Phyllobacterium zundukense: one gene and its partners. The protein of the gene in region 1 binds, or shares a complex with, the protein of each later gene. Links are inferred from orthologs where the notes say so. Each region holds a gene or a part of one and is shown on either strand. Other genes may lie near its edges. The genes, in order: accD, accB, accC and N8E88_RS21055.

The links.
Region 2: the proteins of accD (region 1) and accB are in contact, whole or in part, in a solved structure (PDB 8UXZ), measured with the Escherichia coli proteins. The link is inferred for Phyllobacterium zundukense from one-to-one orthologs.
Region 3: the proteins of accD (region 1) and accC are in contact, whole or in part, in a solved structure (PDB 8UXZ), measured with the Escherichia coli proteins. The link is inferred for Phyllobacterium zundukense from one-to-one orthologs.
Region 4: the proteins of accD (region 1) and N8E88_RS21055 are in contact, whole or in part, in a solved structure (PDB 8UXZ), measured with the Escherichia coli proteins. The link is inferred for Phyllobacterium zundukense from one-to-one orthologs.

Annotation. Positions count from the first base shown.
Region 1 is NZ_CP104973.1:1,068,428-1,075,602, reverse strand. What follows is about bases 1-2,970. They hold accD (acetyl-CoA carboxylase, carboxyltransferase subunit beta), read right to left. Parts: upstream 1,961-2,970; coding sequence 1,040-1,960; downstream 1-1,039. Other genes in these bases: trpB (tryptophan synthase subunit beta), read right to left, coding at 2,844-2,970; trpA (tryptophan synthase subunit alpha), read right to left, coding at 2,002-2,841; N8E88_RS17605 (bifunctional folylpolyglutamate synthase/dihydrofolate synthase), read right to left, coding at 1-1,009. Outside these bases: more of trpB, read right to left, coding at 2,971-4,094; N8E88_RS17585 (phosphoribosylanthranilate isomerase), read right to left, coding at 4,151-4,810; N8E88_RS17580 (YdcF family protein), read right to left, coding at 4,869-5,510; N8E88_RS17575 (M48 family metallopeptidase), read right to left, coding at 5,510-6,268; N8E88_RS17570 (DUF2852 domain-containing protein), read right to left, coding at 6,499-6,942; N8E88_RS17565 (benzoate/H(+) symporter BenE family transporter), read right to left, coding at 7,050-7,175.
Region 2 is NZ_CP104973.1:2,891,568-2,898,725, forward strand. What follows is about bases 1-2,953. They hold accB (acetyl-CoA carboxylase biotin carboxyl carrier protein), read right to left. Parts: upstream 1,735-2,953; coding sequence 1,267-1,734; downstream 1-1,266. Other genes in these bases: accC (acetyl-CoA carboxylase biotin carboxylase subunit), read right to left, coding at 1-1,256; aroQ (type II 3-dehydroquinate dehydratase), read right to left, coding at 1,771-2,214; N8E88_RS26550 (DsbA family protein), read right to left, coding at 2,341-2,953. Also shown: more of N8E88_RS26550, read right to left, coding at 2,954-3,138; N8E88_RS26555 (M48 family metalloprotease), read right to left, coding at 3,188-4,573; N8E88_RS26560 (Rne/Rng family ribonuclease), read right to left, coding at 4,905-7,158. UniProt on the Escherichia coli protein: This protein is a component of the acetyl coenzyme A carboxylase complex; first, biotin carboxylase catalyzes the carboxylation of the carrier protein and then the transcarboxylase transfers the carboxyl group to form malonyl-CoA.
Region 3 is NZ_CP104973.1:2,886,438-2,893,493, reverse strand. Bases 1-2,851 are described here. They hold accC (acetyl-CoA carboxylase biotin carboxylase subunit), read left to right. Parts: upstream 1-670; coding sequence 671-2,032; downstream 2,033-2,851. Other genes in these bases: N8E88_RS26525 (VOC family protein), read left to right, coding at 2,781-2,851; aat (leucyl/phenylalanyl-tRNA--protein transferase), read left to right, coding at 2,036-2,650; accB (acetyl-CoA carboxylase biotin carboxyl carrier protein), read left to right, coding at 193-660; aroQ (type II 3-dehydroquinate dehydratase), read left to right, coding at 1-156. In the rest of the region: more of N8E88_RS26525, read left to right, coding at 2,852-3,194; N8E88_RS26520 (DUF2155 domain-containing protein), read right to left, coding at 3,213-3,659; N8E88_RS26515 (NADH:ubiquinone oxidoreductase subunit NDUFA12), read right to left, coding at 3,744-4,142; N8E88_RS26510 (GNAT family N-acetyltransferase), read right to left, coding at 4,212-4,694; N8E88_RS26505 (GNAT family N-acetyltransferase), read right to left, coding at 4,691-5,200; Asp-tRNA(Asn)/Glu-tRNA(Gln) amidotransferase subunit GatB, read right to left, coding at 5,201-6,703; N8E88_RS26495 (FadR/GntR family transcriptional regulator), read left to right, coding at 6,857-7,056. UniProt on the Escherichia coli protein: This protein is a component of the acetyl coenzyme A carboxylase complex; first, biotin carboxylase catalyzes the carboxylation of the carrier protein and then the transcarboxylase transfers the carboxyl group to form malonyl-CoA.
Region 4 is NZ_CP104973.1:1,761,135-1,768,286, reverse strand. The notes cover bases 874-3,820. They hold N8E88_RS21055 (acetyl-CoA carboxylase carboxyltransferase subunit alpha), read left to right. Parts: upstream 874-1,843; coding sequence 1,844-2,797; downstream 2,798-3,820. Other genes in these bases: N8E88_RS21040 (DUF1127 domain-containing protein), read left to right, coding at 3,729-3,820; N8E88_RS21045 (low affinity iron permease family protein), read left to right, coding at 3,112-3,558; N8E88_RS21060 (hypothetical protein), read left to right, coding at 1,270-1,704; xerD (site-specific tyrosine recombinase XerD), read left to right, coding at 874-1,157. In the rest of the region: N8E88_RS21070 (histidine kinase), read left to right, coding at 65-226; more of xerD, read left to right, coding at 231-873; more of N8E88_RS21040, read left to right, coding at 3,821-3,878; N8E88_RS21035 (VOC family protein), read left to right, coding at 4,079-5,626; N8E88_RS21030 (ring-cleaving dioxygenase), read right to left, coding at 5,665-6,618; N8E88_RS21025 (LysR family transcriptional regulator), read left to right, coding at 6,782-7,152. UniProt on the Escherichia coli protein: Component of the acetyl coenzyme A carboxylase (ACC) complex. First, biotin carboxylase catalyzes the carboxylation of biotin on its carrier protein (BCCP) and then the CO(2) group is transferred by the carboxyltransferase to acetyl-CoA to form malonyl-CoA.

The DNA of each region.
Region 1 (7,175 bases):
TGCGATCCTCCAATGTGGCAACGGCCTCGGCGATCACCAGCCCCGCTCCGGGGTTGTGTCCGCCATCAAGCCAGATTTCCGAACCCGGAACTGCCATTTCCACCAGCTTGCCCCTGATGAGCCGCTGCATCCGGGCGGGCCACTCGACGTTTGCCATCGCCCGTTCGACGGCCTGTTCCGGCACCTTGAAGCCGGCAGTTCTGACCGCCTGAATTGCTGCAGCAGCGTTCGCCAGCTGGTGGCGGCCGAGCAGTGCCGGCAAAGGAAGGTCCATCAATCCCTTATTGTCCTGATAGACCATGCGCCCGCGTTCTTCGAAACTGAGAAAATCTTGGCCATAAACCGTAAAGGGGCAATCGCGGCGTTCGGCGGTCTCGATCAGCACCATGCGGACGGCTTCTTCTTCCTGGGCTCCGATGACAACAGGGCAACGCGGCTTGATGATGCCGGCTTTTTCCGCTGCAATCAGTTCCACACGGTCGCCGAGATAGGGCTGGTGATCGAGCGAAATGGGCATGATGACGCTGACAGCCGGCTCGGGAATGACATTCGTCGCATCGAACCGCCCGCCAAGGCCAACTTCGAGGATGACAGCATCCGCCGGGTGTTCTGAAAACAAAACGAAAGTGACCGCGGTAAGTATCTCGAAGACGGTGATTGCCTGTCCGGCATTGGCGTCGGCAACACGCTTGACCGCATCCGCCAGCACATCATCGTCGACGATCTTGCCGCCGCCGGGCGCGCCAATCCGGTAGCGCTCATGCCAGCGCACGAGATGTGGCGAGGTGTGGACGTGCACCGTGTAGCCTGCGGCTTCAAGCAGCGCCCGCGAGAAGGCAACGGCAGAACCCTTGCCATTGGTGCCAGCAACGTGGATTACCGGCGGTATCCGCAGCTGCGGATTGCCCAGTGTGTCCAATAGGCGCGTTATACGGCCGAGAGACAGATCGAAGCCCTTGGGGTGAAGCCCGAGTAGCCGGTCGATCTCTTGTTCAGCGCGCGACGGCATTGCACAGCCAATTCGAAAAGCAGGTAGGCATCAAGCTTGGGTTTCGGCCGGCACCGGCAGTACAGCCGGTTCAATCGGGTGTTCTTCCGCAATTTCAGTGGCTGCTTCACCCATCAGCATTTTCAGCAACCGGGCGATGGTTGCTTTCAATTCCGGCCGCGGAACGACCATATCCACCATACCATGCGTCTTCAGATATTCGGCACGTTGGAACCCTTCGGGCAATTTTTCTCGGATGGTCTGTTCAATGACACGCTGCCCGGCGAAGCCAATCAATGCACCGGGTTCGGCGATGTGGATATCACCAAGCATTGCGTAAGAGGCGGAAACGCCGCCTGTCGTCGGATTGGTCAGGACAACGATGTAAGGCAGACCAGCTTCTTTCAGCATTTCGACGGCAACTGTCGTGCGCGGCAACTGCATCAGGGAAAGAATTCCCTCCTGCATGCGAGCACCGCCGGACGCAGCGAAAAGCACCAGCGGTTTCTTTTGGGCGATCGCGGTTTCGAAACCTTTGATGATCGCCTCGCCCGCCGCCATGCCGAGCGAACCGCCCATGAAACTGAAGTCATGGATGGTCACGACGATCGGCAGTCCCTCGATCGTGCCCAGCGCGTTGATGATGGCATCATCCTGGCCGGTCTTGGTGCGGTGTTCCTTCAGACGGTCGACGTAACGCTTTTCATCGCGGAATTTCAACGGATCTGTCGCGACTTTGGGCTGTTCCAGCACTTCAAAGACGCCGTCGTCGAAAAAGAACTTCAACCGGTCCTTTGCGGGAATACGCATATGATGCCCGGACGTTGGCACGACCCACTGGTTCTTTTCCAGATCAGTGTGGAAAACCATTTCGCCGGATTCGGGATCCTTGATCCAGAGATTCTCCGGCATTTCACGGCGACCAAGCATCGAATTGATCTTGGGCCGAACGTAATTCGTGATCCAGTTCATGATCGGTCCTGTTCTTCTAGCAAACGGTTGATTTAGGAGCTTTACTCGGCCGCCGCAAGACTTGACGCCCGCACACCGCTGGAAAGGCCTTTGACCATCGTGGCAACGGCTTCGGCGGGATCTGCCACCAAAGAACCGTCGGGATTGATCGTGTTGGCAACAGCATTGACGATCGCCGTACCGACGACAACGCCGTCGGCGGCGGAGCCGATTACCTTCGCCTGCTCAGCGGTCTTGACGCCGAAGCCGACGACGACCGGCAAGTCCGTATGCTTCTTGATCCGCTCGACAGCGGCCGCAACCCTGCTGGTATCAGGCAAAGCCGATCCCGTAATGCCGTTCATCGACACGTAATAGACAAAGCCCGACGTGTTCTGCAGGACCTTCGGCAGCCGCTTGTCATCAGTTGTTGGCGTCGCGAGGCGAATGAAATTGATTCCGGCCTTGATGGCGGGAATACAGAGTTCTTCATCCATTTCCGGTGGCAAATCGACAATGATCAGGCCATCGATGCCAGAGGCGACGGCGTCCACAAGGAAACGGTCGACGCCGTAAATGTAGATCGGGTTGTAATATCCCATCAGCACGATCGGCGTCGTATCGTCGGTTTGCCGAAAGCGCGCGGCGAGATCGAGTGTTTTCGTCAGCGACATGCCCTTTTTCAGGGCGCGCAAACCGGCGGCCTGAATGGCAGGTCCATCCGCCATGGGGTCGGAGAATGGCACACCGAGTTCAATGATGTCGGAACCTGCGCCGGGCAGCCCCTTCATGATCTTCAACGATGTGTCGAAGTCCGGATCGCCACCCATGAAATAGGTCACGAGTGCCGGACGCCCTTCAGCTTTGAGCGCTGCGAATTTTCTGTCGATACGCGTCTTCATGATCAGATGTCCATCCCTAGAAGCTGCCCGACCGTGTGCACATCCTTGTCGCCGCGGCCTGAGAGGTTGACGATCATGATCTTGTCCTGTGCCATCTTAGGCGCGATTTTGACCGCATGGGCGATAGCATGGGCGGATTCCAGTGCAGGAATTATGCCTTCGGTGCGGGTTGTCAGGGTGAAAGCTTCGAGAGCTTCATCGTCGAGTATCGGTACATAGGAAACGCGGCCCGTATCGCGCAACCATGAATGCTCGGGCCCGACGCCGGGGTAATCGAGACCGGCCGAAACCGAGTGACCGTCGAGGATCTGGCCGTCCTTGTTCTGCAGGAGATAGGTACGGTTGCCATGCAAGACGCCGGGGCGCCCCGCGCTCATCGAAGCGCAATGTTCTTCGCCATCGAGCCCGCGACCGCCAGCTTCGATGCCGATGATCTCGACGCTCTTGTCGTCAAGGAAGGGATGGAAAAGACCAATTGCGTTGGACCCGCCGCCAACGGCAGCAATGATGGTGTCCGGCAGACGTCCCTCGCGCTCGAGGATTTGCTCGCGGGCTTCAGTCCCGATGACCGACTGGAAATCCCTCACCATCTCCGGATAGGGATGCGGGCCCGCGGCGGTACCGATCAGGTAATACGTATCCTCGACATTGGAGACCCAGTCGCGCAGGGCCTCGTTCATTGCATCCTTCAGCGTGCCATGGCCGGATGATACGGGCTTGACCTCGGCGCCAAGCAATTTCATGCGAAACACATTGGGCTTCTGCCGCTCGACGTCAGTCGCGCCCATATAGACCACACAGGGCAGGCCGAACCGGGCGGACACCGTGGCCGATGCGACGCCGTGCTGGCCGGCGCCCGTCTCCGCGATGATGCGCGTCTTGCCCATACGCTTTGCCAGCAGGATCTGGCCGAGGCAATTGTTGATCTTGTGGCTGCCCGTATGATTCAGGTCTTCGCGCTTGAAATAGATCTTGGCGCCGCCGTCGAGGCCCTGATCCTTGGCCAACTGGCGCACATGTTTTGTCAGGCCCTCGGCGTAGTACAGCTTGGAGGGTCGTCCGGCGTAATGGGTCGACAGGGCCTGAAGCTCTGCTTTGAACGACGGATCGTTCTTCGCGTCTTCATAGGCCTGCTGCAGTTCAAGGATCAGCGGCATCAGGGTCTCGGCAACAAAACGTCCGCCGAAAATGCCGAACATGCCCTCCTCGTCAGGGCCTGTCTTGAATGAATTGGGTTCAACCACGGTGTTCACTGCATCACTCCGTTCTTGAGGTCCTGTCGCTTTATTGAAACGACCGCCTCTGATATTCAGGCCGCATCAGCGCTTTTGGCAGCGCGCACAGCCCGGAAAAAATCCTTGATCAGGCCAACATCCTTCACGCCCGGTGCAGACTCGACGCCGGAAGAAATGTCGATGCCTCGTGCATTCGTCGCCCGCAGCGCCTCGCCGATATTACGCGCGTTGAGACCACCGGAAAGCATGTAATCGGTAGAGGCGTCAAGCTCACTCAGCACCTCCCAGTCAAAAGAAACACCGTTTCCGCCTGGAAGCTCCGATCCCTTTGGTGGTTTGGCGTCAAAAAGGAAGCGGTCGGCCATGCCGATATACGGCTTGATCTGTTCAAGGTCGCCGCGTTCGCGCAAGGCAAGTGCCTTCATGACCGGCAAGCCATAACGGGCCTTGATTTCCGCAACCCGGGTGACGCTCTCATCGCCGTGCAATTGGAGCATGTCCGGCTGCATCGCAGCAACAATACCGTCGAGCGTGACGTCATCCGGATCGACAGTCACAGCGACTGCTATCGCGCGCCCCTTGGCAGCCTTACGCAGACGGCCAGCCTCGCCTGGATCGACATAGCGGGGGCTTTTCGGAAAGAAAATGAAGCCGATATGAGAGGCGCCGCCGTCCAGCGCCGCAGCCACTGCTTCGTCGGTTTTCAACCCGCATATCTTGATATCAAGGCTCATAAGCCGCCACTCGCATGAAAATGCGTCAAAGTCGAGGATTTTGCGCATTGATCAATGGTTAGAGATGGTGGTGATAGCCTTCTTTAACAAGGAAATCGAACGCATCCGCGACAGATGCAGGGATGGATTGCGCTATCTGGAAGCCTTTCGACGGATAGTCGCGTATTCGCTGTACGTCGCCAACCATTTCGTGGACGAACATTTCAAACGGGTAGGCTTCGATAGGTTGTTCTTCGAAGGGCGTCATCGGTGCAGTGACAAGTGCCGATACTTCGGGCCATTGTGCCCGGACCGTCGCATAGGCGCGGCGCTGGGTCTGGGGCTTGGTGACAATGATGATGCGACCAACCTGGCCCTTCGCCATTGCACGTGAAAAGAGGATGTTCTCCCCGATATTGGTGGCTTGCGGTTCGATCAGGATCGCGTCCGCAGGAACAAACCGTTCCTTGGCACGCCTGGCAAACGCTTCAGCTTCACTGCCATCGAATAGATTGTTGGTCCAATTGCCGGTTTTGCCGGTAAAGAGAATTTTTTTGGCCAGGCGCTGGTGAAACAGCTCGGCGCAACGATCGGCGACGCGCAAGTCGTAGCTGCCGAGACCAATGATCACATCGACCTCGGACAATTCGTCATATATCAGATGAAAATTCCACAGCGTTCTTGCCGCCTGCAAAACGGCAGGTGAAGAAGCGCGTTCCATCAGCTGAAATCGATAGCCTGCAAGGCGCTGCCATTGCGTTTCAGCCAGGCTTTGCAGCGCTCCGTGTCGGGGCAAAGCTCGCAGCACAATTTCCAGAATTTCGGACCGTGGTTCATCTCTTTCAAATGGGCCACTTCATGTGCGACGAGATAGTCGATAACCGGCGGCGGCGCCATCATGATGCGCCAGGAAAAAGATAACGTACCGTCCGATGTGCATGAGCCCCAGCGGCTTTTTGTATCTTTCAGGCGGACAGCCTTTGCGCGCCGCCCAACGGTTGTCGTGTGACGGGCGACGAGCATTTCCAGATCGCGTCGCGCCTCGCGTTTCAAGAAGTCACCAACGCGCCTGGCGAGATGTGGACGATCGCCATAGACGATCAGCCTCGGCCCTTCGGCTCCGTTTTCCTGCCGCACAGTTCCACGCTTTGCCGGTTCGTGAACGATGAGATGCGGCACGCCGCGCACGGGGACCTTCACGCCCGGGCGTACGTTCGGTTGATCCGGCATCTTCGCAATGCGGGTCTCGATCCAGCCTTCGTGACGGGCGAGAAATTTTTCGACCTCGCGCGTAGGCATGCCCGGTGGCACGGTCATGCGCAGACCCTTGCCCCCCGGGTCTATGCGCAGTGTCAACCGCGTCGCCCGCGGATTTTCCATTACCAGCAGCGGCAGGACACGGCCCGCGACCTCATAACTCCGCTCGGCTTTAAGCGTCGCGGATTTTTTCGGCGGGCTGCGGAACAGGGACAGGATCATAGTGATGACAATAAATGATTCGGTTACAAAATCCTTGTGCTTGGTTCGACAAGCTCACCATGAGGTAGATTCGGTGATTGCAGGGTGAGAAGACCTGCAACGTTGACGATGATCCGTGCAACCCACAAATCCCCTCATGGTGAACTTGTCGAACCACGCACAGCATAGTTGCAAAAACAGAAAAAAAACAACGGCACCGGGATTGATGCGGTGCCGTTGCAGGTTCGGAATTATTCCTGATCAGTATCGGGAACGGAACCCGAAGGTTTCTTTGGCGCAGCGTTCCGCTCAGCCATGAAACGATCGAACTCTTCCCGGTCCTTGGCGCGCCGGAGTTCGCGGGCATAGTCTTCGAATTCGGTTCGCATCTCTTCGAGCTTGCGGCGTTCTTCGTCGAGCCGCTCCAGTTCCTTCTCGCGCCACTCGTCAAAGGCGATATTACCCGTGCCGAATGGGCCGCGGCCGAAATGCTGAGAACGGCGGCTTCGGCGGAACGCACCGCAAACATTGTCAGCCGCATTGTTCATTTCGTGCTTGAAACCGCCGAAACGGTTGCCCCAGACAATGTAGGCAAGCATGGCCAAACCGAGAGGCCAGAACAACATGAATCCGATAATCATCAGAGCGATGGTCGCCGGAGACCAGCCTGGACGGATTAAAGCAGAGGTGTTCATCTAAAGCCCTTCCCTATCAAGAAAGCCCGGCCCCTATTGGCCGATTGATATCGACATGGGAAAGACTTTGCGGCTTTTCAAGAAACTGTGATTTCAAATGCTCCAAATCACTGAAATACGAAACGTTTCTTTGCGTAGTCGATGGCTATGACGAGAAGTCCAGCCACGAGGGCCCAAAAGGCTGCGCCGATCCCCGCAATGGTAATTCCGGAGGCCGTGACGGCAAAGGTAAC
Region 2 (7,158 bases), 1.8 Mb from region 1 along the record:
AGCGGCAGCGTGGTCTTGATACCGTCGACAACGAACTCATCGAGCGCCCGGCGCAAGCGCATCATGCATTCGACGCGGTTGCGGCCGTGGACGATGAGCTTGCCGATAAGGCTGTCATAATAGGGCGGGATCTTGTAGCCCGTATAGACGCCTGAATCGACGCGAATGCCAAGGCCCCCCGGCGTATGCCAATGGGTGATCGTACCCGGTGAGGGCGTAAATGTCCGCGGATCTTCCGCATTGATGCGACATTCGATGGCATGGCCGGAGAAGCGAATATCCTCCTGTGTCACCGATAGTCCGCCGCCGGAGGCAACGCGAATCTGCTCGTGCACAAGATCGATGCCGGTTATCGCCTCGGTTACGGGATGTTCGACCTGAAGACGGGTGTTCATTTCGATGAAATAGAACTCGCCATTCTCGTAAAGGAACTCGATGGTGCCGGCACCGCGATAACCCATGTCGGCCATGGCATTGGCGCAGATCATGCCGATGCGCTCGCGCTCATCCGAATTGAGGGCAGGCGAGTTGGCTTCTTCCCAGACCTTCTGGTGCCGGCGCTGCAACGAACAATCGCGTTCACCGAGATGGACGGCCTTGCCAAAGCCATCGCCCATGACCTGAACTTCGATGTGGCGCGGCTGCTGGAGATATTTTTCGATATAGACGGCATCGTCGCCAAAGGCAGCACCGGCCTCGGTGCGAGCGGTTGACAGTGCAACCGAAAGCTCGTCTTCGTTCATCGCGACCTTCATGCCGCGACCGCCGCCGCCTGCCGAAGCCTTGATGATGACCGGGTAACCGATTTCGGCACAGATGCGCGCCGCTTCCTTATCGTCGGTGACGCCGCCATCTGAACCCGGAACGACGGGAATGCCGAGCCGTTTTGCGGTGCGCTTGGCTTCGATCTTGTCGCCCATGATGCGGATATGCGCGGCAGTCGGGCCGATGAATGTAATATTGTGCGCTTCGAGGATCTCGGCGAACTTGGCGTTCTCAGACAGGAAACCGTAACCTGGATGGATCGCATCGGCGCCGGTGATTTCGCAGGCCGCAACGATCTGATGGATATTCAGATAGCTGTCGCGGGAAGGGGGCGGTCCAATGCAAACGCTTTCGTCGGCAAGTCGCACATGCATGGCGTCGGCGTCGGCGGTCGAGTGAACCGCGACCGTCTGGATGCCGAGCTCCTTGCAGGCGCGCAGGACGCGCAGGGCAATCTCGCCGCGATTGGCTATGAGTATTTTTTGAAACATCATGCTCTCGCTACTCGATCACAACCAAGAACTCACCATATTCGACGGGTTGGCTGTCTGTGACGAGGATGGCGGTAACGGTACCAGAACGTGGAGACGGAATCTGGTTCATCGTCTTCATGGCTTCGATGATCAGAAGCGTCTGACCTTCCTTGACCTGTGATCCAACCTCGATAAAGGCGCGGGCACCAGGCGCGGGGGAAAGATACACGGTTCCAACCATCGGCGAAGGAATAGCATTCTTCGAGGGATCGGCGACAGCAGACGCGACCGGAACAACCGCTGCCACAGGGGCGGGAGCGGCACCTGCCGGGGCCTGGGCATAGACCGGGGCTGCGGCCTGCATCGTTATCTGCCGCGATACGCGAATGCGAAGGTCTCCCTGCTCGATCTCGATATCCGTGAGGTCGGTCTCGTTCAGGATTTCCGCGAGATCGCGGATCATGACCTTGTCGATCCCGGTGGTTCTGTTAGCCATGCTTTTTCAAGCCCCTTATACCTGTTTGGCGGTCCGCTACTCAGACGCTGCCAGCTTGACGAGTGCGCGCAGGCCCATCACGTAGCCATCGACCCCGAAGCCACATATCACCCCTTTAGCCAAAGGGGAAACGTAGGAGTGATGGCGAAATGACTCGCGCGCGTGAATATTGGAGAGATGAACCTCCACCAGCGTGACGGCGGCAGCGCGGATGGCATCATGCAATGCGATAGATGTATGCGTGTAGGCGGCAGGATTGATCAGCACCAATGCCTTTTGCTCGCCTGCCTCCTGAATCCAGGTGACCAGATCACCCTCATGATTGGACTGGCGAAAGACAATGTCGACGCCTAGGCTATCACCTTCGGCACGGCACAGAGCTTCGATATCGCTCAATGTCGCAGCGCCATATATTCCCGGCTCGCGCTTACCAAGCATATTCAGGTTCGGGCCGTTAAGGATAAAGATTTGCTGTTTCATGATTTACCGGATGGTTTCGCGAAATCGTGGTCCCATATAGACGGCTTATCGGCAAGCGAAAAGCCTGCAAAGCACCCTTATTGCTTGTCCACAAAGGGTTTTGCCAAGCAAAAGTAAATATTCAGGCTATTTGTTGCGAATATGGCTGATCTTTTCGGCGAGGACATCCGCACCAAGCGCGCCGGGCACGACTTCATTACCCACGACATAGGACGGGGTGCCGGTAATGCTCAGGCTATTTGCCAGTTCGAAGTTTTCGTTGAAAGCCTTGGTGACTTCGGGAGATAGCATTTTCTCGCGGATTTGGGCTTCGTTTGCGCCCAGTTTGATCGCAATAGCCATCGCCGACGCTTCGGTTGCGCGTCCTTCGCCACCGAGGAGATCACGGTGGAACTCCAGATATTTGTCTGGCATGAGCGCTTTGAACGCCTTGGCGACGATATGCGCGCGTGTTGAGTCCGCACCAAGGATCGGGAACTCTTTCATCACGAAACGAAGGTTCGGATCGCTTTTCAGCAGGGCGTCCATGTCCGGCAATGCTTTTTTGCAATAGCCGCAATTATAGTCGAAGAATTCAACGATCGTGACATCGCCTTTCGGATTGCCGAAGACCGCATCCATCGGCGATTGAAATATCTTGTCCCTGTTTTCGCTGATAACTTCTGTTGAAGCTTCCTTTTGCGCGGCTTCCTGCTTGGCAGTGAGAGCGGTCTGGACCTCGATCATGACCTCGGGATTATTGATCAGATAATTGCGCACAATCCCTTCAATTTCTGCTCTGTCGGTCGTGGACGCTGCGGTTGAAGACATCTCCGGCACAGCACTGGCGACAACGACATCAGACCGGCCAGCCTGATAGCCAAGGGCGAGGGCGGCAACGCCAACGAGGCCGGCGGCGGCACCGATCAGGGCGACTTTTGTCATGATGAACTGTCCTTTTTTCAAATTCTGTTGGAACGCGTGTTGCCGCGTCTCACTTGCGCTTTGCATTGATGATGTCTTGGGCCTGTATCCACTCGGGCGTGCCGTTTTTCAAGCCACGCTGCGCACGAATGGCAAAGATTTGTGCGTCCTGGATCTTGCCTGAATAATATTTCTGTTCCGCGCTGGCGAGATCGGACCTGACCATGTCGCCCGTCTGAGCATAGGCTTGGGCCAAATAGCCATAACCTGACGGATATTCACGATCGCTGGCAATTCCAGCCTTGATTTCCTTTATGGACGCCTTGAGATTATCCGGCGTGCCCGACAGCATGAGAGCCCGCCCATAACTCATGCGGATCAAACTGGATTTGCGCGGATCGAGCGCGTTTGCCTTCTGAAAGGCCTTTGCCGCGTCGCTCGCCTTGTTCTGCTTCAACAGGATCTCGCCTCTGATCTCCTGGAAATAGGGGTTCTTCGGTTGTTCCTTGATCAACACGTCGATCTTTGAAAGCGCGGACTGGGAGGAGCCGTTAAGATAGGTTGCAATGGCATCGCCGTAGCGCGCACCGATATTGCGCGGATCCTTGCGGAAGGTCTGCAATACACTTGCACCGCCGCCAGTATAGGCGGCAATCTTGCCGCGCATCATGTCATGACGTTGCTGCAGCGCCGGATTATCCAGCTTGTCATAATAAGGACTGGCGTGAGCGAGAACTTCAAGGTTTGCGATACGTTCCCGTGGCATCGGGTGGCTGATCCGGTATGGGTCGACGCTGGTTCCCGTCAATGCGAGCGCATTGGAGAAGCGCTCGAACGTGGTGAGCATGCCTTTGGCCGATTGTCCCGTGCTTGCGAGATAGGTGATGGCTGAACGGTCCGCGGCCATTTCTTCGGAGCGTTGATAGTTGAGCAGGTTGCGCATGGCGGCTTCGGGACCGCTCATCGCAATACCCATACCTGCTTTCGATAGGCCGCTCGCTCCGCCTGCGGCGCCACCGACGACAGCGCCGATACCAAGCAGGCTTGTAACAACGGCCAGAGTCTTCGCAGCGGCCAGTTGTTCACGCAGCTTGAATTCGTGACCACCGGCAAGGTGACCCGTTTCATGTGCGAGAACGCCGATGATTTCATTGGGCGTCTGCGCCTGGAGCAGGGCACCTGTATTGATAAAGATGCGCCTGCCGTCGACGAAGGCATTGAAGCTGTTGTTGTTGACCAGAACTATCCTGATCGCGTTTCTGGAGAGGCCTGCGGTTTTGATGATCGGGCTCGCATAGTCTGTGACCAGCGCCTCGATTTCGGCATCGCGTACGATCGGTACGGATGATGACTGGGCAGTGGCAGACACGGTTTGCGCTACGCACAGTGCACCGGCGGCCCCTGCAACAATCGCACCACGCACAAAATTAGCTATTGGTTGAAATAAACCAGTCATTTGAAATGCTACCATACCTATTCGTACCGAAATCGATGTTTGAAAGAAAGTAAGCTTATTGGAAGCTCCGTGAATTGTGAAAAGCCAGTTAGCAACAAAATTGTGCGTGGTTCGCCCTTCGACAAGCTCAGGATAGAGCTCACCATGAGGGAGGTGGATTATTTACATAAGTAATTACCAACATGGCAGCACTTGGCTCCCCGCAACCCACCTACCTCCCTCATGGTGAGCTTGTCGAACCACGCACAGCAGTATTGCCAACTATAGGACGACAAAGAAAAACCGGCGATACACCGGTTTTTCCAAATCACTTTTTAAAGTTCAGCGCTTTTCAAAAGAAGCCTTTCTTCTGCCACCAGCCCTTTTTGGCCGGTTCAACTTCGGACTTCTTCTCTTTGCCGGTTGAGGTGACGACAGGCGTGCTGGACTCAACCACTTTGGGCGCTGGTGCCGGTGTAGATTCTACCGCGGGCTCAACCTTTGCCTCTACCGGTTCAACAGTGGCCGCTGGCTCCGAGGCCTCGGTTACAACGGGCGCATCGGCTTTTTTCGCCGATTTACGCGGGGCGCGTTTGGGCTTTACAGGGGCTTCGGGTTCCGCTTCGGCTAGAACTTCTGCGACGGCGATCTCGGCGGCTTCGATTGCCGCCTTGGAGCGCGATCTGCGTTTTACCGGCTTCTTTGCAAGGATATCGTCGATTGCCACAGGTTCTTCAGCAGAAAGCACCTCAGCCGTCGCTGGCACTGAAGCAGCTTCAGCTGCATCGGCGATCGCCTCGATCGTCTTCGGCTTGGAGAAATCGGGCAATGGGATCGACACGAACACAGGCTCGGCATCCGGCACGGCTCTGGCAGTTACGCGATTTTCTGCATCGTCGCCGTCATCGAAGCGCTTGTTCTTCCGCCCGCCGCGGCGTCCCCGCCGGCGCTTCTTGCGCCGTTCGTTTTCCTCTTCGCGCGCCTTGGTTGCCGCTGCGTCTTCGCCTTCGACCGCTGGCTGGTCGGCGTCATCGTCATCGCTAATGACCTGCTGGCCATGCTCGACACCTGCCGATTCCTGGCGATCGCGACCACCGCGCCGCCGCCGCTTGCGCTTGCGTTTGCGCGATGCGTCGTCATTGTCAGCGCTCCGTGCGGTCTCGCTGGTCTGCACCTCGGCGCCGTCATCATCCGCATCTTCGATGACCGGATCGCTTTCGTCGAAATCATCGGCGATGCCGAGAGTTGGTGTCTCGGTCAACGGAACGATCGGGCCAAGGGCTATCGAGCCCTTGTCGATGGCGAAGTGCTGGGCGCCAACGCTGTCGTCGGCTTCAATGCTGATGGTCAGGCCAAAACGTGCTTCGAGATCGGCGAGGTTCTGGCGCTTGTGATTGAGAACATAGAGCGCAGTCGCGACAGTCGTGCGAACAATGATGTTATTCTGCGAATGACGGAGCAGATATTCCTCGATCGAGCGCATGACGTGCAGCGCGACAGAGGAGGCGGAGCGTACGTGTCCTGTGCCACCGCAAACTGCGCAAACCTGGGTCGTTGATTCCAGAACGCTGGCGCGGATGCGCTGACGCGACATTTCAAGCAGGCCGAAATGGGAAATGCGGCCGACCTGGATGCGGGCCCGATCATCTTTCAGACAATCCTTCATCCGCTTTTCCACCGCCCGGTTGTTGCGGTTTTCTTCCATGTCGATGAAGTCGATGACAATCAGGCCGGCAAGATCGCGCAGACGCAACTGACGCGCGATTTCATCTGCCGCTTCAAGATTTGTCTGCAAAGCAGTGTCTTCAATGGAATGTTCGCGCGTCGAGCGTCCGGAGTTGACGTCTATTGCAACCAGCGCTTCGGTCTGGTTGATTATGATATAGCCGCCGGACTTCAAGGTCACTTGCGGCTGCAGCATGCGATCGAGTTGTGCCTCGATGCCATTGCGCGCGAAGATCGGAGTCAGTTCGCGGTAGGGCTGAACGACTTTCGCGTGGCTCGGCATGAGCATGCGCATAAAGTCCTTGGCCTCGCGATAGCCTTCTTCACCGGCAACTGCAATTTCCGTGATGTCCTTGTTGTAAAGGTCGCGGATCGAACGCTTGATCAGGCTGCCTTCCTCATAAACGAGAGTCGGTGCAGACGATGCAAGTGTAAGGCTGCGAACATTCTCCCACAGCCGCATCAGATATTCGTAGTCGCGCTTGACTTCCGGCTTGGTGCGCATGGCGCCGGCGGTGCGCAGGATCACGCCCATGCCTTTCGGCACTTCGAGATCCTTGACGATGTCCTTCAGGCGCTTGCGATCCTGGATGCTGGTGATCTTGCGCGAAATACCGCCGCCACGTGCGGTGTTTGGCATCAAGACTGAATACCGACCGGCGAGCGAGAGATAGGTCGTGAGGGCTGCACCCTTGTTGCCGCGTTCTTCCTTGACCACCTGAACGAGCAGGATCTGACGGCGCTTGATGACGTCCTGAATATTGTACTGACGGCGCTGGAACCGCTGATGCGTCGGAACTTCTTCCATCGCATCTTCAGCACCGACCGATTCGACTTCATCGAGTTCGTCGTGGACCTCGTCTTTGTCCTCGTTCGAGCGA
Region 3 (7,056 bases), 1.8 Mb from region 1 along the record:
CTGGTGGAGGTTCATCTCTCCAATATTCACGCGCGCGAGTCATTTCGCCATCACTCCTACGTTTCCCCTTTGGCTAAAGGGGTGATATGTGGCTTCGGGGTCGATGGCTACGTGATGGGCCTGCGCGCACTCGTCAAGCTGGCAGCGTCTGAGTAGCGGACCGCCAAACAGGTATAAGGGGCTTGAAAAAGCATGGCTAACAGAACCACCGGGATCGACAAGGTCATGATCCGCGATCTCGCGGAAATCCTGAACGAGACCGACCTCACGGATATCGAGATCGAGCAGGGAGACCTTCGCATTCGCGTATCGCGGCAGATAACGATGCAGGCCGCAGCCCCGGTCTATGCCCAGGCCCCGGCAGGTGCCGCTCCCGCCCCTGTGGCAGCGGTTGTTCCGGTCGCGTCTGCTGTCGCCGATCCCTCGAAGAATGCTATTCCTTCGCCGATGGTTGGAACCGTGTATCTTTCCCCCGCGCCTGGTGCCCGCGCCTTTATCGAGGTTGGATCACAGGTCAAGGAAGGTCAGACGCTTCTGATCATCGAAGCCATGAAGACGATGAACCAGATTCCGTCTCCACGTTCTGGTACCGTTACCGCCATCCTCGTCACAGACAGCCAACCCGTCGAATATGGTGAGTTCTTGGTTGTGATCGAGTAGCGAGAGCATGATGTTTCAAAAAATACTCATAGCCAATCGCGGCGAGATTGCCCTGCGCGTCCTGCGCGCCTGCAAGGAGCTCGGCATCCAGACGGTCGCGGTTCACTCGACCGCCGACGCCGACGCCATGCATGTGCGACTTGCCGACGAAAGCGTTTGCATTGGACCGCCCCCTTCCCGCGACAGCTATCTGAATATCCATCAGATCGTTGCGGCCTGCGAAATCACCGGCGCCGATGCGATCCATCCAGGTTACGGTTTCCTGTCTGAGAACGCCAAGTTCGCCGAGATCCTCGAAGCGCACAATATTACATTCATCGGCCCGACTGCCGCGCATATCCGCATCATGGGCGACAAGATCGAAGCCAAGCGCACCGCAAAACGGCTCGGCATTCCCGTCGTTCCGGGTTCAGATGGCGGCGTCACCGACGATAAGGAAGCGGCGCGCATCTGTGCCGAAATCGGTTACCCGGTCATCATCAAGGCTTCGGCAGGCGGCGGCGGTCGCGGCATGAAGGTCGCGATGAACGAAGACGAGCTTTCGGTTGCACTGTCAACCGCTCGCACCGAGGCCGGTGCTGCCTTTGGCGACGATGCCGTCTATATCGAAAAATATCTCCAGCAGCCGCGCCACATCGAAGTTCAGGTCATGGGCGATGGCTTTGGCAAGGCCGTCCATCTCGGTGAACGCGATTGTTCGTTGCAGCGCCGGCACCAGAAGGTCTGGGAAGAAGCCAACTCGCCTGCCCTCAATTCGGATGAGCGCGAGCGCATCGGCATGATCTGCGCCAATGCCATGGCCGACATGGGTTATCGCGGTGCCGGCACCATCGAGTTCCTTTACGAGAATGGCGAGTTCTATTTCATCGAAATGAACACCCGTCTTCAGGTCGAACATCCCGTAACCGAGGCGATAACCGGCATCGATCTTGTGCACGAGCAGATTCGCGTTGCCTCCGGCGGCGGACTATCGGTGACACAGGAGGATATTCGCTTCTCCGGCCATGCCATCGAATGTCGCATCAATGCGGAAGATCCGCGGACATTTACGCCCTCACCGGGTACGATCACCCATTGGCATACGCCGGGGGGCCTTGGCATTCGCGTCGATTCAGGCGTCTATACGGGCTACAAGATCCCGCCCTATTATGACAGCCTTATCGGCAAGCTCATCGTCCACGGCCGCAACCGCGTCGAATGCATGATGCGCTTGCGCCGGGCGCTCGATGAGTTCGTTGTCGACGGTATCAAGACCACGCTGCCGCTGTTTCAGGATCTGATCAATAATCCTGACATTGCCAATGGCGATTATGATATCCATTGGCTGGAACATTATCTGGCTGGTGACGCAGCAGACGCTGCAGAAGAATAAGGCATGACGGGTAAGAACCCGCAAGAAGCATTCAGAATAGACCCCGAATTGTTGCTGCGCGCCTATGCAACCGGGGTTTTTCCCATGGCCGAAGAGGCGGACAATCCCGAAATCTTCTGGGTACGTCCGGAAAAGCGCGGCGTCCTCCCCTTTGAGAATTTCCATGTCTCGCGCAGCCTGCGCAAGAAGGTGCGCCAAGGCCGTTTCGACATTCGCTACGATACGGATTTCGCGGGTGTTATTGCCGGCTGTGCCAGTGGCAGCGGTGAACGCGCCCGCACATGGATCAATCGCCCGATACGCGAAGCCTATGGCAGACTGTTCGATCTCGGCTATTGCCACACGGTCGAAGCCTGGCGCGATGGAAACCTTGTTGGCGGCCTTTACGGGATCGCGCTGGGATCGGCATTTTTCGGTGAAAGCATGTTCTCACGCGAGCGGGATGCTTCGAAAGTCTGCCTCGTCCATCTGGTTGGTCATCTGATCGAAAAAAATTTCACGCTGCTCGACACCCAATTCACCACCAATCATCTGGAAACCTTCGGCGCGGTTGAAGTTCCCCGGCGCCAATACCAGAAGATGCTGGAAAATGCTTTGGCACAGCCGGCCGAGTTCTAAAAACCGTCGCAGATCCGTTGTATGGTCGGAACCCGACCAATGTTCAAACATTTTCGAGAAGAATGTCGGGGAGCTGGATTTCCGTTCGTCCTTGGAACGGAACAACTTGAAAACCACAAGGAGAGCTATCGTGAGACTCAATGCTTATTTGAACTTCGACGGTCAATGTGAGGAAGCGTTCAAATTTTACGAGAAAGTGCTGGGCGGAAAGATCGAGTTCATGGTCCGCTATGACGAGATGCCCGAAGGCAACACGTCGGCGCCGGAACTGGCCAAGAATATCATGCATGTCAGCATGAAAGTCGGGGATACGATGCTGATGGGATCGGATGCACCGCCGCCTTATTTTCAGAAGGCACAGGGCATGACCGTGAGCATCAACACGGATACGCCAGATGAAGCAGACCGTGTGTTTGCCGAACTCTCTGAAGGCGCGACCAGCATCATGATGCCGATAGGAGAAACATCTTGGGCTCAACGCTTTGCGATGTTCGTCGATCGCTACGGTACACCCTGGATGATCAACTGCTCGAAGCCAATGTAGGCTATTAGCTTTGCTGAACTAGTTCTGGGTTCCGCCCGTCTGGGCGGCATCCGGAGCCGGAACATCCGACTTCTGTTTGCAAGCCTTTAACCACACATCGTACACCGGGTGCTCGACCGCATTGAGGCCGGGGCTGTCGGCAAACATCCAGCCGGAAAAGATCTTGCGGATTTTGCGGTCCAGCGTTATCTCGTCGACTTCGACGAACGTATCTGTCTTCGGCGTCTCCGTGTCGGGACGCGTGTAGCAGACATGCGGCGTCAATTGCAGGGCGCCGAACTGTACCGTTTCGTTGATGTAGACGTCGAAAGTGGTGATTCGTCCGGTGATCTTGTCGAGGCCGGAAAAGACAGCGATCGGATTTGAAATTTTCTCGGTCGATTGGGCCGATGCGCCTGAGACAGCACCGCATAGACCAGCAGCGATCAGCCCGACGGCAAAAGAGCGAATTTTCCGACTGATCATGTCATTTCCGGTTTCAGTGCGCGCACGAGAGGATTTCGATTCCAGCCTGTCGATAAAGAGCAAATGTGGCAGAAGAAGACCCGACTAGGCGCCCGGTGTCCAGGCATCGTAATCGCCGGTCACGGTCGGCCGGTTGTCGCCATGCGCAATCGAGCCCTGCGGTCGATAGGCAGCGGCGGAACCGGTGAGATTTGCCTGGTGATTCTTTTCCCAAGGATACGGCTTATAATTTTCTTGCGAAGGTGCAGTGTCAACCCTGTGGTGTATCCAGCCATGCCAGCCGGCAGGGATAGCTGAAGCTTCCGCATAACCGTTGTAGATTACCCAGCGCCGCTTGCGCCCTTCCGAATCGAAGGTGCCCTCGTAATAGACGTTGCCGAACTGATCTTCGCCAACTTTCGTGCCTTTGCGCCATGTGAAGAAGCGGGTACCGAGTGTCGGTCCATTCCACCACGTGAAAAACTGGGTCATGAAGGTCTTCATAGCAATCCTGCTTTGTCCATAACGCTTGAGACTGTTTGGTATGGCCGTATCATTGCCCGATAGCAAGGGTCAAGTTGACGCTACAGCCAACCGCATTTTGAATCCGGCATGGCTCTTCTCGAAACCAAGGCGCTCGTAAAAACGGTGGGCATCCTGCCGCTTGGCATTCGATGTCAGCTGCACCAGCGCAATGTCGCGCTCGCGCGCAACATCTAGGCAATGCTGGATCAACTTCGCACCAATTCCCTTGCCACGCATGTCGGCTCGCGTCTGCACCGCCTCGATAACCATGCGCTTCGTCCCCCGGCCCGTGAGTGAAGTGATGAAGGTTACCTGCGCTGTTGCGACCACCTCATCGCTGACAACACCCACAAAAAGTAGATCGTTTGGACTGGCTTCGATTGCGGCAAAGGCACCTGCATACAGCGGCACCGCCGAGGAATCGGTTGTATCGCCGTGACCACCGATCGGATCATCTGCAAACAGCGCAATCAGTGCTCGCAGGTCATCGATCGTTGCCTGCCGGAACGTCACATCAATTTCTGCCGTCACGGTGCGAGCTCAAATCCAGTCAGGGATTTCTCCAGCACAACCACGGAAATACCCGAATTCGGCTCACCCCAGTTTTCGATCCGGTTGTTCGTACGCTCGGATCCCCTGCTTTCATAAAAGCTCAGAGCCCTTTGATTCGCTTCGATAACTTCGAGCTGCAGCGCGTAGACACCGGGAAAGGCACTCTCCATTTCCGCCAGCAGCAACGAACCCACACCCTTCTTCTGATGTTCCGGATGCACATAGAGCTGGTTGAGGATCGAGAGCTTGTGATCCTTCTGCGACGCGTAGGCCATTCCCATGATATCGGCGCCATCATCGGCAATGATGAATTCCGAATAGGGTTTTGCCAATTGCTTCTTCAACGCATCGAGCGAATGATATCGATCGGTGATCGCCTTCACTTTTTCGACGCCGTAAACATCGTCATAGGTCGCGTGCCAGGTCAGGGCGAGCATGTCACGCACCGCGTCCAGATCTTCCTTCGTTGCGCTGCGAACCCACATCTATTCGGTGATCCCGAGTTTTGCCTTGACCATGTCGCTGAGAACCTGAGGATTGGCCTTGCCGCCCGTCGATTTCATCACCTGTCCGACGAACCAGCCGGCTAGGCTTGGCTTTGCCTTGGCCTGCTCGACCTTGTCGGGGTTGGCGGCGATGACATCATCGATGGCCTTTTCGATCGCGGCGGTATCCGTGACCTGCTTCATGCCCCGGCTTTCGACCAACTCGCGGGGATCGCCACCTTCATTCCAGATGATCTCGAAAAGATCCTTGGCGATCTTGCCTGAAATCGTGCCTTCCCTGATCAAATCGATTACGGCGCCGAGCTGTTCCGGCGACACAGGCGATTCCTCTATGCCCTTGCCTGCCTTATTCAGGGCGCCGAGCAGATCATTGATCACCCAGTTGGCGGAAAGCTTGCCATCGCGGCCCTTGGCGACAGCCTCGTAATAATCGGCAATCGCCTTCTCCGTGACGAGGATCGATGCATCATAGACCGAGAGCGCCAGCTCCGAGACGAGGCGCGCCTTCTTGTCGTCCGGCAGTTCCGGCAGATCATCCGCGAGAGCGGTGACAAAGGCCTGCTCGATTTCCAGTGGCAGGAGATCCGGATCAGGAAAATAGCGATAGTCATGCGCCTCTTCCTTGGAGCGCATCGAACGTGTCTCGCCTTTTACCGGATCGAACAGCCGCGTTTCCTGATCGATGGAGCCGCCATCTTCAAGGATGGCGATCTGGCGCCGCGCCTCATACTCAATGGCTTGGCCGACGAAGCGGATCGAGTTTACGTTTTTGATTTCGCAGCGTGTGCCGAATTCACCGCCGGGCTTACGCACCGAGACGTTGACGTCGGCGCGCATCGAGCCCTCGTCCATATTGCCGTCACAGGTACCGAGATAACGTACGATCGTGCGCAGCTTGGTGAGGTATGCCTTCGCTTCATCGGAGGAACGCATGTCCGGCTTCGAGACGATCTCCATCAGCGCCACGCCGGACCGGTTCAGATCCACATAGGACATCGTCGGATTCTGGTCATGCAGCGATTTGCCGGCGTCCTGCTCAAGATGCAGACGCTCGATGCCGATTTCGATGTCCTCGAACTCGCCCTTTTTATCCGGACCGACCGAGATGATCATCTTGCCCTCGCCGACGATAGGCTGCTTGAACTGGGATATCTGGTAGCCCTGCGGCAGATCTGGATAGAAATAGTTCTTGCGGTCGAAAACCGACTTCAGGTTGATCTGCGCCTTGAGGCCAAGCCCTGTACGGATTGCCTGGCGCACGCACCATTCATTGATCACCGGCAGCATTCCCGGCATCGCGGCATCGACGAGCGACACATTCTCGTTAGGCTCGGCGCCGAAAATCGTCGATGCACCGGAAAACAATTTCGAATTGGAGGTGACCTGCGCATGGACTTCCATGCCGACGACGATCTCCCAATCGCCTGTGGCACCTGAAACAAAACGCTTGGGTTCCGGCGTACGCGTATCAACGAGAGTCATGCTGGTGTGTAATTCCTGGCTAAATATCTGTCCTTATTGGCTAGTGCAATCTGTTGCATGAGGCAAGTGTTTCTCCATTCTGATGCGATCGGATTGACATGGCGACGACGAAAGTATTCATTAAGTCATCAGATGACTTTAGGAGTTGTCCTCATGCAGCCCGCCATGCGTACCAATCTTGCAGATACTGCGATTCAAAATATTCGTGCTGAAATCACCGCCAGCCGCTGGCAGATCGGAGAGCGCATCCCGAATGAGGCGACGCTTGCCGACATGCTGGGCGTCAGTCGCGGCACCGTGCGGGAAGCCGTTCGCGTCCTCGTTTCTCAGGGCATCCTTGAAACCAGACAGGG
Region 4 (7,152 bases), 690 kb from region 1 along the record:
AGGGTTTGAGCTGCAGGATTATGGAACCAAGCACCAAAGCCGACAAAGGCGATTCAAATAGAAAATGCCGACGCTTACACGATTGATCATCATTCTCGCGATTCTCGCGGGGCTCATCTATGCCGGCATGGTTGCGCTGGTGACTTTCGTGCATCCCACGCAGACGGAAATGACTATTCGCATTCCCTCTGAAAAGCTCAATCCGAAACCGGATAGACCGAAATAAGCCGATGCGAGCAGCAGCAGCCATAGAGACCTTCCTTGAAATGATGAGCGCCGAACGCGGGGCCGCACAAAACACACTGGATTCGTATCGCCGGGATCTGGAAGATGCTGCAGGGTTCAGCGTTGCAACAGGTATCCAATTGACCTTTGCAGAACCCGGAACAATTCGGTCCTATCTCGACGACATTGCCGGACGGGGCTACGCAGCCACATCCCAGGCACGGCGGCTTTCGGCCCTGCGCCAGTTCTTCCGCTTTCTCTACATGGAGAATATTCGCACCGACGATCCGACCAGCACGCTGGACACGCCGAAAAAGGACCGCGCCCTGCCAAAAATCCTGAGCGAGTCGGATGTGGAAAAACTGCTTTCCCGCGCTGAGGTCGAGACCTTCGACGCAAAATCATCGAGTGCCGTTCATCTCCAGGCGCTACGACTGCATGCGCTGCTCGAAATTCTTTATGCAACAGGCCTGCGTGTTTCTGAACTTGTTGGCCTTCCGGTAACGGTCGCACGCTCAGACAATCGATTCCTCATGGTCCGAGGCAAGGGCTCGAAGGACCGTGTCGTCCCTTTATCCGGCAAGGCGCGCAACGCAATGGCAAAATATCTGGCGGTGCGTGACGCATTGCCTAGTCTTTCCGCCAGTGTCTGGCTGTTCCCCGCCATATCGGAAAGCGGCTTTCTGGCACGACAGGTGTTCGCACGGGAACTGAAGGGGCTTGCCGCGCGGGCGGGCCTCAAAACATCGGCGATATCGCCCCATGTTTTGCGTCATGCCTTTGCCAGCCATCTCTTGCAAAACGGTGCGGATCTGCGTGCTGTGCAGCAATTACTCGGCCATTCGGATATTTCGACGACGCAAATTTACACACATGTGATGGAAGAGCGGCTGCATCAGCTTGTCACGGAGCATCACCCTCTGGCAGACTAAATGCTGGCCCACCGATGGAGTGGGCCAGCAAACTGGCGGACCGGCCATGTGGCGGCTGTTGAAGAGATTGTTATACGGGTCAGAGTCATCGTCTGTCGAACCCGACAGCGAGGTGATCCATTTTGACAAAACGGGATTCAGCCGCTCCAGCCATTTGACCCGCACGATGAATTGGCGGCAAAGCTGGCGCTGGGATGAAGTAACCGCATTTGGATTTGACTTCGCGCCTTCCCTGTTTCCTGATCCCTGGTTCGGCGATGTCATGGAAGGCCGCTGGTTCTTTGCTGTAACTGGCGAAAGCGGTCCGGAACACATCTATTTTGACCAGACTTGGCTCGACATCGATCACCTGCCGCCAGTTCTCCTGCAAAATATGCCAGGGCTCGATTTAGACGAAGTGCGGCAGGGGCTGATCGCAGCAGCTGGCGGCTTTCACAACTATGAAGGCGAAGGCAGATGGATCGGTTGGCAGCGCACCAAGACTCCAAAACGCGCAAGACGCTCAAACTCCGCCAAGCCGGCGAAACGCAAGAGCCCCGCCAAATAACCACCATCCCTTTGCCGGAATTCCCTCTGTAACATGCGCCACCAACGCATGATCTCAACCTTGCTTCCTTGACATGCGCCTCGGCAACAGCCAGTTAGGTCGTGAAAAACCCACCGTTTTGCAGGCAGACCCCTCGTCCATGTACAACTACCTTGACTTTGAAAAGCCGGTTGCTGATCTCGACGGCAAGATTCTCGAGTTGAAAAAGCTTGCCGAGGAAGGCGATGCTCTCGACACCAATGACGAGATCGTACGGTTGGAGAAAAGGTCCGCCGAGGCGTTGCGCGATCTCTACCGCAAGCTCACCCCCTGGCAGAAGGCGCAGATTGCGCGTCATCCGGATCGCCCTCACTGTGTGGATTATATCTCCAAGCTCTTCACCGATTTCACGCCACTGGCAGGTGACCGCAACTATGCGGACGATGACGCCGTCCAGGCCGGTCTCGCACGCTTCAATGGTCAAGCCGTCGCCGTTATCGGACAGGAAAAGGGCAACGACACCAAGACACGCCTCAAACACAATTTCGGCATGGCCATGCCTGAAGGCTATCGCAAGGCCGTGCGCATCATGGATCTGGCCGACCGTTTCGACTTGCCGGTGATTACGCTCGTCGATACGGCGGGTGCCTTTCCGGGAATCGCGGCGGAAGAACGCGGACAAGCCGAGGCCATTGCCCGTTCGACTGCCGCTTGTCTCAATCTGAAAGTGCCGATCGTCTCGGTTATCATCGGAGAAGGAGGGTCCGGCGGAGCGATCGCGATCGCCACAGCCAACCGTGTCTACATGCTCGAACATTCCATCTACTCGGTGATTTCACCGGAGGGCGCAGCGTCCATTCTCTGGCACGATTCCACCCGGGCTAAGGATGCCGCGACTTCGATGCGTATCACCGCGCAGGATCTTTATGAACTGAAGATCATCGATGGCATCATTCCCGAACCCATGGGTGGCGCGCACCGCGGCAAGGATGCAGCGATCGAGGCAACAGGCAACATTATCAATGTTGCTCTCAAATCCATGGGCAACATGGATCGTGACATGTTGAGACAAGACCGGCGCGATAAATATCTGGCCATCGGCCGTAGTCTTTAGCCTCCAAAGAAACCGCAGCCAACATTCCATGTGAAAATAGTTGCGGTTTTTTGAGCGAAGCAGCTTGCAATTCATAGCTCAACCGATTACCAACCGCGCTGCGCAGACTAACGCGCATTTGTGGCACGCGCCCGTAGCTCAGCTGGATAGAGCACCAGACTACGAATCTGGGGGTCAGAGGTTCGAATCCTTTCGGGCGCGCCATTTCTCAACCGTCTTCTCGATCCAATAGCCCTTGGTACTTCGCAGCGCTTCGTGGAACATTTCACGCGGCATCAAGTTATCTCCTCGCTGCTTTTCAGGAGGAGGACATCATGTTTGGCAAATTGTTTACGCGGATCGCCAATCACGTTGCGCTCGCAGCTGGCAAACCACTAACCTTCGTTTTGTGTTGTCTGATCGTAATTACTTGGGCCGTCACAGGTCCTATCTTCGGCTTTTCCGACACATGGCAGCTCATCATCAATACCGGCACAACCATCATCACCTTCCTGATGGTCTTTCTCATCCAGAACACGCAAAATCGCGATAGCGTAGCCATCCAGGCGAAACTCGATGAGCTGGTTCGTGTTGGCAAAGCCAGGAATGCCTTTATTGGTATCGAGCACCTGCCGGAAGAAGAAGTGGAACAATTTCGCGAGCGATGCGAAGCGGCTGCAAAAAAGGCCAACAAGCTGTTGGCGGAACGGAAGACAGACAAATCAACCCAGCCGCGTCGACCATCCAAAACGCCAAAATCTAAAGCAAAAACACAAGCCTGATTTCAACCGGAGAAAGCTTCCCGTTTTCTCATCAGCTCTCTTGGTCAACCCCTCATTTCGTTGCAGAGCAGCTATGCAAACTTGTCACTGCAAGTTTGGCAGGCTGTCTACTATATGAGCAGCATGATCGAAAAATGATCAAACAAACAAGAACTTACAAGGTGAGTGAAATGAACCTGATCCGCTCTTACAATAACTGGCGCCGCTATCGTGACACTGTCACGGAACTGAACCGCCTGTCTGCACGTGAACTGAATGACCTTGGCATTTCCCGCGGCGATATCTCTTTCGTTGCCAAGAAAGCCGCTTCGGCTCAGTAAGTAAATTCGATCAACCTCCGGGACGTTCTCCTCCCAAGTCACGGATGGTCTAGAGATCAGTCTCCTCCCAGCTGATCTTTACAAGTAGCACCCACCGCTCCTCCCGCGGTGGGTGTTGTTTTTTGGAGATGTTCTTCTAGGCGTTGCATCCCTGCTTTCTACTCCGTAACAGTCAAATATTGACAGGCCGGGAGATACTCATGACAGGCGGCATCCACCACATCACCCTGATCACGCGGAAGGTTCAGGCAAATGTCGATTTTTATGCTGGCTTCCTCGGTCTGCGCCTTGTCAAGCGCACGGGCGGTTATGAAGACGCAACCCAGCTCCATCTCCTTTATGGGGACGCGTCAGGCAATCCAGGCTCTCTGATTACCTTTCTCGTATGGGAAGATGGTTCGCCGGGCCGAGTTGGATACGGGCAGCCAAGCGAAGTCTCGCTCGCTATTGCCCCGGATAGTATTGGCTTCTGGCTGACACGTGCCTTGCTATTCAACGTTGCTACCTCAGGACCAGTACAGGAATTCGGTGAACCGGTGCTGCGTTTGCATGATCCCGACGGTGTGATCGTGAAGCTCGTGGGAACTCAGGCCGTAAAGGCCGGCGATCTCTGGGTTGGTGGCGAAATTCCTGCATCTGATACGATAAAATACATCCGCGGCGCGACGATTCTGACCGAAAAACCGCAGGAAACGTGCACATTCCTTGCAGATTATTTTTCTTACATTTCAGGCGGGCAAACTGAAACGATTACAAGAATGGTTTCAACGTCCGGCGATTGCATCGACGTTCGCGATGCAACTGGGTTCTGGGGCTCGGCACCCGGAACCGGCACCATCGACCATATTGCTTTTCGCGCTGTGGACATCCCCACTGTAACGGCAACGTATGATCGCTTGGTAGCACGCGGAATGACGGCAACAGCACTGCATGACCGGAAATATTTCCATTCTATCTACGTGCGCGAGCCTGGCGGCACCCTGCTCGAAATGGCTACCGACGGCCCCGGCATGCTGATCGACGAAACCCCTGAAAAGCTTGGCACCCGGCTGTTTATCCCGCCGCATTTTGCTGAGGAAGCTGAAAACCTGAAAGTAATGCTGCCGCAATTTGGCCTGCCGAAAGAGGAGCGTTTCATCTATCGCGAACTTCCGTTCATTCACCGGGTCCACATCCCGGAAATCACCATTGGGCAAACACTGATCCTCTTGCACGGGACGGGCGGCAACGAGACCAGCCTTATGCCGTTCGCCTCGAAGGTTGCGCCGTTTGCAAGCTTGATTGGTTTACGCGGACGCAGCACGGAAGAGGGTTCGGCCCGCTGGTTCCGGCGCTTTGGACCGCTGAGCTTTGATCAAAAGGACATTCGTTCGGAAGCCGAAGCACTTGCCGCGTTTATAGAGGGTGCTGTCGAGGCCTACGGCCTGGATTTCCAACGAACTACTTTCTTAGGCTATTCCAACGGCGCGAACCTTCTCGCTGCAATGATGCAACTGTATCCGGGCATTATCCGCAATGCAGTTCTGTTGCGCGCGACCAAGGTGCTTGAGGATACACCCAAGGCCGATCTTCGTGAGGTGGAAGTCCTTGCAATCACCGGTGACCACGATCTGTTTGGAGCGCATGCGCCTGCGCTTGAGGCGGAACTGCGGAGTGCCGGAGCCGATATTACAGTGAAGGCCGTGTCCGCCGATCATGAAATCGGACCGCTCGATATCGATGTGGTCCAGGAATGGCTGACTGCATAAAAGAAAAGGCCGAAGTTTCTCCGGCCTGTTCAATTTCATTACGACAGCGGCTTGAGCCCTGCTTCGATCGAAGCGCGCTTGCCTTCAAGGAATGGCGGCAACGACAAGCCCTCCCCGAGAGTCTCCAAGGGCTCATCGACCGTGAAGCCCGGACCATCCGTGGCGATTTCGAATAAAATGCCGTTCGGTTCGCGGAAGTACAGCGAGCGGAAGTAGTAGCGCTCCACCTCACCGCTCGAGGGCATCCGGAATTCGTTCAGGCGTTCGGTCCATTCATGCAATTGCTGCACATCCGGCGCGCGAAACGCGACGTGATGCACAGCACCGGCACCCTGCCTTGCAGCCGGAAGATCTGGTTGAACGGCCACATGCAGTTCGGCCGCGGGGCCACCCTCGCCCATTGCAAACACATGAACATGCCCGGCACCATCCGGCGATGGGTAAGTGTTGACCTTGCGCATGTTCATCACATGAAGAAGGATCGCTTCCGTGTTGGTAATATCGGGCACGCTGAGGGTGATCGGGCCGAGCCCACGGATCTGATGCTCGGCCGGAACAGGGCTTCTGTCCCACGGGTGCGACGCTCCAGCGCCGCCATCATTGATGAGCCGGAGCCGTTGTCCTTCGCCATCTTCAAAATCGAGCGAGTCGTAGCCACCGATTTCAGCAATATCACCAGACTTTACGCCAAGTTCGGAGAAGCGAGCTTTCCACCATTGCAGACTTGCCTTACTGCCGACACGCAAACCTGTACGTGAAATACTGTGCGTACCGCGGCTTTCGGGCCCAACTGGCCAGTCGAAGAACGTGAGATCGGTGCCGGGCGCTGCCTCTCCATCTGCATAGAAGAGGTGATAGGCGCTAGTGTCGTCTTGATTGACGGTTTTCTTGACCAGTCGCAGACCGAGCGTTTGCGTATAGAATCGCAGGTTTTCTGGCGCATTTGCCGTTATCGCAGTCAAATGATGAATACCTGTCAGTTGTAAGGTCATCGAAGCCTCCTGAATTAGTTCGGGCATAATCGCCGTTGGCGTGAATATCTGCGTTGTCTGGCCGCCGATAAAGAGTGGATCTCTGCAACTTATGTTCGACCAAAACGAACGAAGGAGAGATACGGGTGTTTCAAATCGGCCTAACGTCCACTATAACCAAACAATGAAATGGCGTTTCGACGATCTTCTCACTTTTCTCGACGTAATGGAAACCGGCAGCGTCACAGGGAGCGCCGCGCGCCTCAACCTTTCGAAATCAGTGGTGAGCAAGCGCATTTCCGATCTTGAAGGTGCACTGGGCATAGAACTGTTCCAGCGTTCGCCACGCAAGTTGCTCGCATCCGACCACGCCCGCGACTTTGTCGCGCGTATCAGGCCCTTGGTTCGGGAGATCGTTGAAGCCGCCGATACCGTTGGTGAGCGGCATAGCGCCATTAGGGGCAATTTGAGGATTGCCGCCCCGATGTCATTCGGCACGCTTTATCTTGGACGAATGATTGCCGACTTCGCCAGGCAATATCCCGATCTGGAAGT